2 regions of the Paenibacillus sp. O199 genome follow, and region 1 is predicted to be linked to the other one. Evidence: riboswitches for the same ligand, from Rfam matches in the RefSeq annotation. Region 1 holds a riboswitch; the other holds the start of a gene.
The links. A riboswitch is a leader RNA that binds a small molecule or an ion and turns the genes downstream of it on or off. The one in region 1 is predicted to bind cobalamin.
Positions count from the first base shown of each region.

Region 1 (6,681 bases):
ATCTCCACCAGCTACGGTTGCCGTAACCAATACCGAACCTGTCCGTGTTGAATCTAGAGCATACTGAATGACATGGGCCAATAGTTGCCCGATCTTGATCTCATCCCCGACAAAAACCTGGGACACATTCAGATCAAGGTTCAATCCCAGCTCAATGTTCTTGCTCAGCGCCAGTCCCGCATAGAGATAAACGGTATTCTCAATCGTGGCTACCAGATCAAATGGATCATCGTGTACAACCGTTTTGCCTGCGTCATTGACGTTGAAACTCATCATATTATTCAGCAGGGAGAGCAGAATGTTACCGCTGGTTTCAATCATATTCACATATTCTGCCTGCTCGTCCGACATATCTGGTGTACGCATCAGATCCGTTAATCCCAGAATGCCGTTCAGCGGATTACGTATTTCGTGGCTCATCAGCGACAGCATCTGCGTCTTGGTCATTGCCTCAGACTCCGCACGTTCCTTCTCTGCCTGCAACTGCTCTTGTAGTTGCTCCGAATCACTCAGCTTCTGTTCCTGAACTTGCAGCGTATCTTCCAGATCCACAACATATCCGAGAAAAACGGCCATGGCTTGCAGTGTTTTCATATCCGTTTCACTGATCACATAATCAGGGTCATCCATCAGACAGATCGTGCCGAACGTTTCCCCGGATCTCCGCATAATGGGAATCCCCACAAAGAAACGATTGCCCAGTCCGCTTGTTACGTCCATTGATTTCGTAAGGGGATGTTCACATGTATCCGTGATGATCAGACTGCTGCCCTTATCTCTTAAGACCAAGCTGCAATATGACGCTTCAAATGGAAGTTCACTACCTTTGGCGATCAACTCTTCCTCGCGGTTAAAAGCTTCCATAATAACATTCGTCACGCCATCATTCGTGGCAACGAAAATGGTGTTCACCTTTAATATACCGCTTAATACATCTACAATATGGGATGCGGCTTCCTGTATATTTTCATAGAAGCCCCTTGTAATGCCTAACGTTCCCATGATTCACCCCTCTTGTTTTAGCTGCACTTCAAATCCGTATCCCACAGTATGATTCAATCGATTAACGAGGGATCAAATGTTCCAAAACAGCTGTCACAAACTATTCATATATGAAGTTTTCTATCCTTTTTTCAAGCATCGTCAACTGAACTTGCACGGTAAATAGAAATTATACGCTTACCCTCCAGCTTTGAAAACATTTATCATTCAGGGCTATAAATCATGACAGTCGATCAGCCTCTCCCATGTGATCATTATCACACCTAAATAACAATATATAGTTTATAAATGGATAAAGAAACTCTACATGTAGTGTTCAATGAATGGACATTATCCCTATACAATTTCAATTTCATTATTTAGGAGGAACTGATATGAACATGCTTGAGTATGCCTCTCCACCGGCATCTGATCTTCTATCTGACCTGGGAAGACGAATTATTGGTGCTGAAGATGCCGATACGCTGAGGGAGAATGCCAATCTGAACGGAGACTCGTTCAGCGGCAAGATGAGCAGGCTCGGTTCGGAGACCGCCAAGTGGCATGCTCTGCGTCATGTGTTGCCTAAGGAGCTCGCTCTAGCTGTGGAGAACGGCGATCTGTATGTACACGATCTGGATCAGTATGCCCTTGGAACGACCAACTGTATCTTTATTCCGTTTGACCGACTGCTGGCCTCCGGATTCAATACCGGCAACGGTTCAGTTCGTACACCACAGACAATCATGTCTGCCATGGCACTGGTGGCCATTATTTTTCAATCCCAGCAAAACAGCCAGTACGGCGGTGTATCCGCCAATAAAATCGACTGGGATCTCGCACCTTATGTGAAGCGTTCGTTCCGTAAGCATTATCGGAAGGGGCAACGGCTGTTTGGGGAGATTGCCCCAATTGAGGATGAGCAACTGCATCTGGATAGCGATGAAGCAAAGGAGAAGTGTCCTCGAGCCTTTGCCTTTGCCTGTGAAGAAACGGAACTGGAGACCGAACAGGCTGCCGAATCTCTGATCCATAATTTGAACACCATGAGCAGTCGTGCTGGGGGACAGATTCCGTTCACTTCGCTGAACTACGGGCTGTGCACTTCAGCCGAAGGTCGGCTCGTGTCCCGGTCGTTGCTGGAAGCGACCATTCGGGGACTGGGTAACGGAGAAACGCCCGTGTTCCCACAACATATTTTCCAGTGCAAGCAAGGAATTAATCAATCTGAGGGAGATCCGAATTACGACTTGTTCCGGCTTGCTGTGACCTGCTCCTCACGGCGCATGTATCCGAACTTTGTCAATGTGGATGCTTCCTTCAACCTGCCCTATTATCAACCGGAAGATCCCGATACGATCATTGCGACGATGGGATGCCGGACACGCACACTGGCTGATCGCTTCGGACGCAATCGTCAGAGCGGCAAAGGCAATCTGTCCTTTAACACCATCAATCTGGTCAAGCTCGGTATTCGATATGGGATCTGCCAGGGAGCAAGAGCCATCGCTGACCGGGCTGGCTTCTATACGGCGCTGGAATCGGTCATGCACAATGCTACGGATGGACTGCTGCACCGGTATCGAATTCAGATGAACCAGCCTGCCAAAGCATCGGACTTCATGATGCGGGAAGGAGTATGGGAAGGCGGTGAACAATTGGCTCCGAATGAACCAGTGGCTGACCTGTTGAAACATGGTACGTTATCCCTTGGTTTTATCGGACTTGCTGAATGTATGACCGCTCTATATGGCCGTCACCATGGACAAGACCTCCATGTACATCGAGAAGCCTTGAATATCATTCGTACGATGAGAGAATTCTGTGACCGGATGAGTGAGCAGCATAACCTGAATATCACCTTGTTCGCTACGCCCGCCGAGGGACTGTCCGGCAAATTCACCAAGATTGATCGTGAGCGATATGGCAGCATCGTGGGGGTCAACGACCGGGAATACTACACCAATTCATTTCACATTCCGGTCTATCATTCCCTTCCTGCCTATCGCAAGATTGAATTGGAAGCTCCCTTCCACTCACTATGTAATGCCGGAGCGATCTCTTATGTCGAACTTGACGGGAACGTAAGGGCCAATACCGCCGCTTTCCAACGAATCGTGCAATACGCGCTGGCCCAGGACATCGGGTATTTCTCCATTAATCATCCGATTGATCGCTGTCCGTCCTGTGGCTATGAGGGCGTTATTGGAGATGTATGTCCCGGATGTGAGGCTCATGAAAACCACGTGCATTTCCAGCGGCTGCGCCGGGTGACGGGATATCTGACCGGTGACTATAAAGTGCGCTTCAATGGGGCGAAGCAGGCCGAAGTGAGAGACCGGGTGAAGCATCGGTGAATCTGTATGGTTACATTCCGGAATCGGTGAATGAGGGGCCTGGCCTGCGTGCCGTGTTGTTCATCAGCGGATGCCGCCATGCCTGTCCGGGCTGCTTTAGCCCCGGCTCATGGAACTTCCGTGCAGGCGAACCATTTACGGAGGAGCGGCAGCAGCAGATTTTGCATGAGGTAACCTCTCATCCCTTGCTGGAAGGGGTAACGTTATGCGGAGGTGATCCTTTTTTCTCTGCGGCAGAATGCGCATCCTGGGTTCGTCAGCTTCGGGCTGCACGACCTGATCTGACTGTATGGGCATACACGGGGTTTGTGTATGAGGAATTGATTACAGACCCGTCACGGGCGGAGTTATCCCAGCTATGCGACGTCATTATCGATGGGCCTTATATCGCAGCTGAACGTGATGTGTCTCTTCCTTTTCGTGGCAGTCGTAATCAGCGCATCGTTAATGTGGGTGCAACAATGGCAGGCCGGACAATCGTTACCATGCAGTTAGATGCATGGTAACGATTTTTTTATTTGAGGGGGATCAAGCACAGCGTGGGCGATGATATGGTTCATTTTAAGGAGTCAAATCTGCCAATATATCTAGGATTCATAGAGCAATATTTTATTTCCGATCGGATTAATGATATATGTTGCAAGCCCTTAGGTTATCGTCTATGATTGGTAGCATAAGAGCAAGTATACGACGATTGCATCATGATACAATCTATCATCTATGCTTGGTCGCCAATTTCATAGCCAGAGATGTGTACGCACATTTCTGCACACGGAAACAGGTGCCTACCGCGCTACATGCGTGGTCAGGCTTAAAAGGGAAGCACGGTGTAAATCCGTCGCGGTCCCGCCACTGTATACGGGGAGTCTGTGCATATAATCCACTGGTGTAACCACCGGGAAGGAATGCATATGACCATGATCCGCAAGCCAGGAGACCTGCCTGTTTCGACAGCATCGCATGACCTACGGAAGATAGGAAGGTGTTAGAGCAACCGCTACAACTACTTATAGCAGGTGTTCTTTCCCATTCTATCTTTGTGCACAGTCGTCATTCATGATGCCTGTTTCTCGGGGTATGGAATCGGAAGGAATGCCTTTTTTTGATGCTTTCAAAAGAAACACACCACAATAGCTTCAACTTGATGAGTTACCTATTATAAATGAGGAGGAATTTTACATGTCGCAATCACAGCAACAACAGCCACAAGTACTGACAGGCAACCTTGGTTACCCCCGTATCGGTGCGGGACGCGAATGGAAAAAAGCACTGGAGTCCTTCTGGGCTGGCCGAATCGATGAATCTACGCTTCATCAGGAGCTAACCACGCTTCGGTTGCAGGATCTGAAGAAACAGCAGGCACAGCAGCTCGATCTGATTCCTGTAGGCGACTTCTCCTACTATGATCATATTCTTGACGTATCGGCGATGTTTGGCGTCGTTCCTGAGCGCTTTAACCATTCAGGCGGACCCGTATCCGTATCTACCTACTACGCCATGGCCCGGGGTAATGATCAGGCAACAGCCTGTGAGATGACCAAGTGGCTGAACACCAACTATCACTACATCGTTCCTGAGATTCATAATGATACTGCATTTGCATTGCTTGAAAATAAACCCCTTGCCGCCTATCGCGAAGCGAAGCAGGAGCTTGGGCTGGAAGGTAAACCGGTCGTAGTCGGTCCGTACTCGTATGTACGTTTCGCCAAAGGCTATGACGCGGAACGCTTTGCAGAGATTGTCACACGCCTCGTTCCCGTATACGCCCAGCTTCTGTCTGAGCTTCAAGCAGAAGGCGTACAGTGGGTACAGATCGACGAGCCTGCTCTGACGCTGGTTGTCTCTTCCGAAGATGAAGCCTTGCTACGACAGGTGTACGCTGCCTTGGCACAAGCTGCACCGGAATTAAAGGTACTGCTTCAAACGTACTTCGAATCGGTGGAAGCTTATCCGGTCGTGACAGCACTGCCTGTTGCCGGAATCGGCCTGGACCTGGTCCACGGCTATGAAGGCAACCTCGCCAGCCTGCGGGAGCATGGCTTCCCGCAGGATAAATGGTTGGGCGCCGGTGTCATCGACGGGCGCAACATCTGGCGTGCCGATCTCGCAGAGACGGCGAAGCTGCTGGAGCAGGTGGCTGAATTCGCAGCCGAAGGCAAGCTAATCATTCAGCCTTCCTGCAGCCTGTTGCATGTACCGGTTACTGCTGCTCAGGAGAGCGCGCTTGATCCGGTACTGCGCAATGCCCTGGCCTTTGCCGACGAGAAGCTGGAGGAAATAGCGACGCTCGGCACGTTGTTGTCCGGCGGTGCAAAGCAGGCGGACCAAGCAGCGGCTTTGGCTGAAGCCAGCCGCCGCGCCCAGGCAAGCACCGAAGCGGTGCGCCTGCTGAGCGAGTCCGAATCACGGACACGCCTGAGTGGTGCGCCTGCAGGGGTGCATGCTGATGAGCAGCTGCTTCGCAACGCGTCATTCCATGAGCGACGCGAATTGCAGCAGCAAAAATGGTCGCTCCCGCTGCTGCCAACAACAACCATTGGCAGCTTCCCGCAAACGGCAGACGTGCGCAAAGCACGTGCACTCTTCCGTAAAGGGGAATGGAATGCGGAGCAATATGATGCCTATGTACGTGAACAGATCCAAGAATGGATTACTATCCAGGAGGAAATTGGTCTGGATGTGCTGGTACACGGTGAGTTCGAACGTACCGATATGGTCGAGTTTTTCGGTGAGAAGCTGACCGGATTCGCCTTCACCAAAAATGGCTGGGTACAATCTTACGGCTCACGCTGCGTGAAGCCACCTGTAATCTACGGAGATGTACTGTTCAATGAACCGATGACGGTGAAAGAAACGGCCTATGCCCAGACACTGACCAGCAAACCGGTGAAAGGCATGCTCACAGGTCCGGTAACGATCCTGAACTGGTCCTTTGTCCGCTCGGATATTCCACGCAGTGAAGTATCCTACCAAATTGCTCGCGCCATTCGCGACGAGGTTGAAGCGCTCGAGCAAGCAGGCATTGAGATGATTCAGGTCGATGAGCCAGCTCTGCGTGAAGGACTTCCGCTCAAACGGAGCAAGTGGGATGAGTACCTGCAATGGGCCGTGGAATCCTTCCGTTTAGCTACTGCTACCGTAAAACCAACAACGCAGGTGCATACCCATATGTGCTACTGCGAGTTCGATGATATTATTGAAGCCATCAGCGACCTGGATGCAGATGTGATCTCGATCGAAACATCCCGTAGCCATGGGGAACTGGTAGGCAGCTTCGAGCAGAATACGTATGACAAAGGCATCGGACTCGGTGTATACGATATCCACAGTCCGCGTGTTCCAG
Region 1 covers NZ_LGRP01000024.1:42,938-49,618, reverse strand. Annotated here, with positions in the region: gene A6049_RS24820 (hybrid sensor histidine kinase/response regulator) at 1-1,002, opposite strand, end outside; gene A6049_RS24815 (anaerobic ribonucleoside triphosphate reductase) at 1,377-3,338, shown strand; gene nrdG (anaerobic ribonucleoside-triphosphate reductase activating protein) at 3,335-3,844, shown strand; cobalamin riboswitch at 4,101-4,298, shown strand; gene metE (5-methyltetrahydropteroyltriglutamate--homocysteine S-methyltransferase) at 4,518-6,681, shown strand, end outside.

Region 2 (6,681 bases), on a different contig from region 1:
TCCGGTCACAAACAACTGCGTTCCCTTCGCAACCTCGGTGGAGACCACTTCAGCTCCTGCAAGAATGGCCTCAATCGCTTCGCCCCGGGTCATTGCAGCACCCTTCGCCATGTTGGCTGTTCCTTTGCGGACTTTGCGGGAGACCAGGTCTGGATGATCCAGATCCGCATTCACCCCGATATCCACACAGATCACATGAGCTCCAGCGTGGCGCGCAAGCACATTGACAGCCGCTCCCCCTGCTAGGAAATTCAGGACCATCTGCGGCGTTACCTCAGCAGGAAAAGCACTAATCCCTTCTTCAACCACCCCATGATCCGCAGCCATAACGATGACAGCTCTTCGATCAAAGCAAGGCCGAGCCTCACCGGTGATTCCCGCCAGACGAATAACTAGCTGTTCAAGCTTGCCCAGACTGCCGGGTGGCTTCGTCAATGCATCCACTTGCGCGGAAGCTTCAGCCGCAACTGCCTCATGTGGACCCACGATCCGACCCATTAACTGTTCCAACACCTGTTCATTATTCATACAGCCAGCACTTCCTTTATCAAAATATGGGGTCTCCCCCGCCTCATTCATTTCTTCTCTCGTCTTAGCAAAAGCTGTGGCAATCCATTGTCGGGATGATTCACCATGGCCGGGCTCACTCGGAAGATCTCCCGAATGTTCTCTTCCGTCATCAACGAATGGGGTGTGCCACTGCCTACACAAGTCCCGTCACGCAGCGCCAGAATATGATCGCAAAATTGCGCGGCCAGATTCAGATCATGCAGCACTGCCACAATCGTAATATGATTTTTTTGACGCCACGCTGATAATAACTCCATGAATTGCAATTGATATTTGATATCGAGAAAGGTGGTTGGCTCGTCCAGCAATAATAGTCTGGGTTCCTGAGCCATGACTTTGGCAAGCGCAACCCGCTGCCGTTGCCCGCCACTCAGTGCATCCAAAGGTCGTTCGGCCATGTCACTCAGACCCAACTCCTCTAACACCTTATCAACTACCGCTGCTCCATCCGACGATTCTTTGCCAAGCCAGTTCTGGTAAGGGTAGCGTCCCATCTCGACAACATCCCTTACGGGATAAGAGATGGCCGGCAGTCCATCCTGCTGCAAGACAGCAATCATGCGCGATAGATCTTTACGGGTGTATGAGGAAATGTCGCGTCCATCAATCTGTATGCTGCCTGCGTTTGGCTGTTCGGTTCCGGCAAGTAGCTGAAGCAGGGTCGATTTTCCACTGCCGTTTGGACCAACAACGCCCCACCATTCACCCTCTGTGACTTGCCAGTCCACCGCATGCAGAGCCCGATGGTTACCATACATTTTACCAGCTTCTTTGACTTCTATCATCGGCCGACTCTTGGTAAGGTCTGTTTTCATGAATGTACTCATGGCATCATCCCCTTCCGCAGCTTTTTGTTCCGGTGCAGCAGATACGCAAAAAATGGCGCTCCAACAAAAGCCGTAACCACACCCAGCGGAATTTCGGTTGGAGCCAGCAATGAGCGTGCAATCGTATCTGCCCAGACCACGAAGATGGCTCCCCCAATCGCTGACAAAGGCACCAGCAAGCGATAATCAGGTCCGACGATGAGCCGAAGAATATGCGGAATGACCAAGCCGACGAAGCCAATCACGCCGGATACGGAGACAGCGCCTGCGGTAAGCAGCGTACCCACAGCTAACACCGACAGCTTCAATCCATCCACCTTAACCCCGATATGAGCAGCCTGTCGTTCCCCCAAGGCAAGCACATTCAACGAACGCGCACGGCTCCAGAGGAAAATCAGCCCCAGCACAAAATACGGGAAAAGGATGGCCGTATACGACCACCCACGCAGTGCCAGACTTCCCATCGTCCAGTATATAATTTCATTGATTGTCTGCTTCGACATGGTCGACAGGAAGGAGACGACTGCTCCCAGGAAACTTTGCATGACCACCCCAGCCAGAATGAGGCTGTGTGTCGGTATTTTGCGTCCCTCACGAGCGAGGGCCAGCACAAACCACAATGTGATTACTCCCGTCAGAAACGCGACCAGTGGCAGAGTCCAGATCCCAATCAGTGCATACTGCAATCCGAAAAAAATCAGAAAAGCCGCACCTACCGATGCACCGGACGATACGCCCAGGGTAAACGGATCAGCCAGAGGGTTACGAAGAACCCCCTGGAATCCAGTTCCGGCAATCGCCAGCGATGCACCTACAAGCACGGCAAGCAGTACACGTGGGAATCTGACCTTCCATATAATCTGTTCTGCTGCTGTATTCCAGTCAGGAACAATCCAGTCGCCCAGCCAGGGGATGCGATGAAGCAAGATGCCCGCAATGTCCCGGACAGGCAGGGCAACCGAACCGATGCCCGTGCAGATGAGCACGGTTAACACAAGCAGCACAATTCCGGCCGTTCCGTACACTGCCAGCTTTTTACTCATTTGAACAGATCAGGGTAGATCGCTTTGGCTACTTCTTTCAGACCTTGGGTTACCCGTGGTCCCGGACGGCTCAACAGGTTGGCATCCAGACCGATGACTGCATCGTTTTTCACAGCCGTGATTTGATCCCATCCGCTGCGTGCTTTGATGATTTGATCCAATGTTTTGGAATTTTCATCAATGACATCGTTCGCATATAGAATGACGTCCGGGTTAGAAGCAATAATGTTCTCTTCATTAATCTGATTCCAGCCAGTCAAGTCGGAAGCTACGTTGTTTCCTCCGGCAAGTGTGATCAATTCATCCATGAATTCGCCTTTACCCACAGTCCAGCCTGGGGAGAATTCAACGTATACTTTTTTCTTTTCTTCTGGTTTAACTGCCTTCACAGCTTCAGTTACATCAGCCACATCTTTTTTCATCTGGGTGATGATCTCCTGTGCTTTTTCCTGATGATCCGTGATTTTACCAAATGTTTCAATGTTGTTCATCACATCATCCACTGATTTAGGATCTGTTTTGAAAATCGTAATGCCAAGATCACGCAGTTTCTTCACTGACTCTTTGCTCATCGAGATACCTGTAAATACGATATCTGCTTCAGCTGCAATAATCGACTCTTCATTAGGCTTTGTTATGCCGCCCATTTTTGGTTTCTTTGTTGCTGCTTCTGGATAATCGTCATAGTCGGATACCCCTACGATCTGCTCGTCCAATCCGAGTGCGAACAGGGATTCCGTTTCAGCCGGAGATACAGATACGATTTTGGCTGGTGCTTTGTCAAAGGTAAACGATTCACCCGTAGCATCTGTAACCGTGAGTGGATATTGTGTTTTGAGATCTGTTTTAGCCTGTTCCTGGGATTGCTCCTGTGCAGGTTGCGAGGTTCCTGTACCCTCGTTTGTTGTTGTACCACATCCGGCCAACGTCAGTGCCAGCATCGCTGCGCTCAGCAGTGACGCTACGCCTTTCCATGTCTTGAAATTCATTGTGTTCATTCTCCCCTTCTCTATCCATTCTAGTGAGTAGTGCTCCTGTCCCAATTCCGCTTGAATTTGTGTTCCGAAAAAATAAAATCCCCAATCCTTGGGTCAGGATCAGGGATGACGTCTCGCATGTGGCGATCTGTGCATGATCAGCTTGGCGCTGTATATGCACAGAGAACTGCCCGAAACGCTGTCCTTTCCTCGAAGGAACACCGGTTTATACGTCCAGGGCAGGTAACCTGACTTACAGGAATTCATCCTGATTTACAGTGGCGGGACCGTGCCGGATTTACACCGGCTTCCCTATTTCACCCGTTTGCCGTTCATCGCCTTATATAAAAGCATGAAACATTACTGCATGCACTCGGGACCCATGGTCGCTAATATTGTTTAACCATTCAAGTGAGCATCCTGCATCGTTGGCAGGGCTTGTTGAGCCTCCATCCGATGATGCACTTGCTAAGTCACACTTCTGTTGTGATTATAGGTTATATTGTACATCCTTACAACCCGATTTACGGAAAAGTCAATCTGGTTCCAACCCAGCTATCCCCATCGCCAGCCAGCCGGATCTTTATCGCTTGTCCTGGTACTACCTGCGTATCCCAGAAATCTTGATTCGGAATGAGACGTGACACAATATAACGAATAACACCGCCATGCGTAATCACGGCTACTTTTGGCACGTTTATGCTGCGAGAGTGCAGTATTGGTGAAAAGGACATCAGACACTCTTCCATAAATGAATCAATCCGCGCTGCAAATGCTGTCCAAGGCTCGCCACTCGGTGGCGTTACCTCATGCGGCGCATCGATCCAGTCTCGGTACTGCGGATTGTCCTTGAGCTGATCGTAGGTCAACCCCTCCCACTGACCAAAGTCGATCTCCCTTAGTCGGGCATCAAGCTTGGCCTGTCCCATTTGGGACGATGCAATGTGTGAAAGTGTCTGCTGACAACGCAGCATATCACTGCAATACAAGGCGTCGCATGTGATATCGCTACACTGCTCACGCAGCCAAGATAGCTCCTGCTTTGCCTCAGGCAACAGTCCGATGTCAGTATGCCCAAGATACCTTTTTTCCAAGTTCCACGCCGTTGTACCATGACGTATCAAAATAATCTCACGGCTTTGCATGCCACCATGTCCAGCTTCTATCTCCATAACAGTGCACCTCCAGCAGACCATATCCCGAAGGTGACCAACCAACATAATAAAACAAAAGAACCTGCCGACCAGAACATAAGCCGTGTTGTTCGTACAATATCTTCTGCTTCCATCCGTCTTGTAGGCTCGCCCATATATGCGCGAAATGAAGCAACGCCGTGATATACGTTATGTCCACCAAGTCTTATGCCCAGCGCTCCGGCCACCGCTGACTCGGGAAAACCGCTATTTGGGCTTGGGTGAAGTCTTGCATCCCGGGACACCATGCGTGCAGCCCCTCTGGCATCCAGCTTCATGAACCAAGCTCCTATAATCAACAGCAAGGCGGTAAGCCGCGCGGGAATCCAGTTGGCCCAATCATCTAGACGGGCAGACGCCCAACCGAGATGCAGATATTTTTCATTTTTATAACCTACCATCGAATCCAGTGTATTCACCGCTCGATAGGCCATGGCAAGTGGTGCACCACCAATCAGGGCATAGAACAGTGGAGAGACGATGGCATCCACGATATTCTCCGCCACAGTCTCTACCGTCCCACGCACAACCTCCGGTTCATCCAGATGAGCCGTATCACGTCCTACAATCATACCCAGTGAACGTCTCGCCGCAGGCCAATCCTGTTGACTCAGATAGCGGTAAACTTCCATACCTGCATCCTTCAAACCTTTCGAGGCAATGGTGGTTGCGATTAACACCACTTCTGCCACAACCGCAACAGCGGGATGAATAAGACCCAGCACATAGATCAATCCCCAAGTCAGTGCAAAAGAACCGCCTGCAATCAAAAGGGGAAATAACACGCCCGCTCTTTTGAGAGCCTGGTTCGAGTCCGCCCGCGATCTTATCGCCCGCTCCAGTGCAGAGATGGCCTTTCCCATACCAATCACCGGATGAGGAATCCAGCGTGGATCTCCGATGCAGCGATCCAATATGTATGCTCCTACAATAATCCAGGCTCCAGCCATTCCCGCCCAGATCGGCCAAGAAGCCCATTGAATCAGCAGAGATGTCATTGCTTGTTATTCCTCTCTTTCCACTCCTGCGCGGCTTTCAGGCTTTCCATTATCGTGTCATACACCAGCCTGCCGATCGCTGCACCCATGACCGTAGCCGTCCCGGCGTAACTGATGAGCGGTTTATTTACTTCAGCCTGGCTTACCGCGAGTACGATGGCATCCGTTGTTGTTCCGGTTGCGGTTAGACCATTCTCTGAATCGGCCACACCGAAATCAGCTAACGCAGCGGCCTTTGCCTCTACCGCAGTCTGAATGGCATTCACCATCGCTCCAGCAGTCATACGCCCATTCATCCACAACATGATATTGATCGTACCGGGAGTATAGGTTGAAGCCGAAACCTTCCCAATTTTCTGGGACACCGTCCCATTGCTCATCTCATTCCCCGCAGCATCAAACACGGTTCTTGCAGAACCCGCCCGTGCAGCATTGGATACCCCTGCTGTAGTGCAGCAAAGTAATCCGAACTCATCACTTTCGTATTCCTGGATCGCTGTGTGCTCCAATCGAACCGCAGTCAGAAGACCGGCACATTGATCCTGCTGCTCCTGCCATTCACTCAACAGATCAGCAATATCACGTGGTGGATCGTCACAGCGATAATGTTTGTCCACATAGATGTTGAATATACGATCCAGTTCAATCATGCCGCCCCCATACACGGCACTGGAGAGTGCTGTTACAACAGAGGGGCTGGATGCTTTAATATGCCGTTCATGTGCGGAGACGTATAATCCCGGCCACACAGAAGATCTGTATTCGTTCTGCTCCTTTTGGTCCTTTTGTAAATGGGAGTAATTATAGAATGGCAGTGCCATCGTTGTGTCCCCCTGCCTCTAATCCGGTTGTCGGATTAGACGTAATAACATTTCCCATTGTTTCCAGTAAACGTCCGTTAGCCTCCGCGTCCTTGACCGCAAAACGTACATGTCGTTCCCCAAGTCCGGGATACATCGCGCAGCTTCGGATCAGTATTCCCCGTTCACCGAGAGCAGCCTGCATGGACGTCGCTTTCCACGGCTCTGGCAGGGCTACCAATATAAAGTTCGCTTCCCCTCGCGTCACCTTAC
Region 2 covers NZ_LGRP01000005.1:41,447-48,127, forward strand. Annotated here, with positions in the region: gene cobT (nicotinate-nucleotide--dimethylbenzimidazole phosphoribosyltransferase) at 1-528, opposite strand, end outside; gene A6049_RS09260 (ABC transporter ATP-binding protein) at 576-1,397, opposite strand; gene A6049_RS09265 (FecCD family ABC transporter permease) at 1,394-2,440, opposite strand; gene A6049_RS09270 (ABC transporter substrate-binding protein) at 2,437-3,438, opposite strand; cobalamin riboswitch at 3,639-3,775, opposite strand; gene A6049_RS09275 (histidine phosphatase family protein) at 3,942-4,589, opposite strand; gene cbiB (adenosylcobinamide-phosphate synthase CbiB) at 4,580-5,560, opposite strand; gene A6049_RS09285 (adenosylcobinamide amidohydrolase) at 5,605-6,429, opposite strand; gene cobD (threonine-phosphate decarboxylase CobD) at 6,410-6,681, opposite strand, start outside.
Region 2: it holds a riboswitch for cobalamin, as region 1 does, so the genes downstream of both, A6049_RS09270 (ABC transporter substrate-binding protein) here and metE (5-methyltetrahydropteroyltriglutamate--homocysteine S-methyltransferase) in region 1, are expected to answer to the same signal.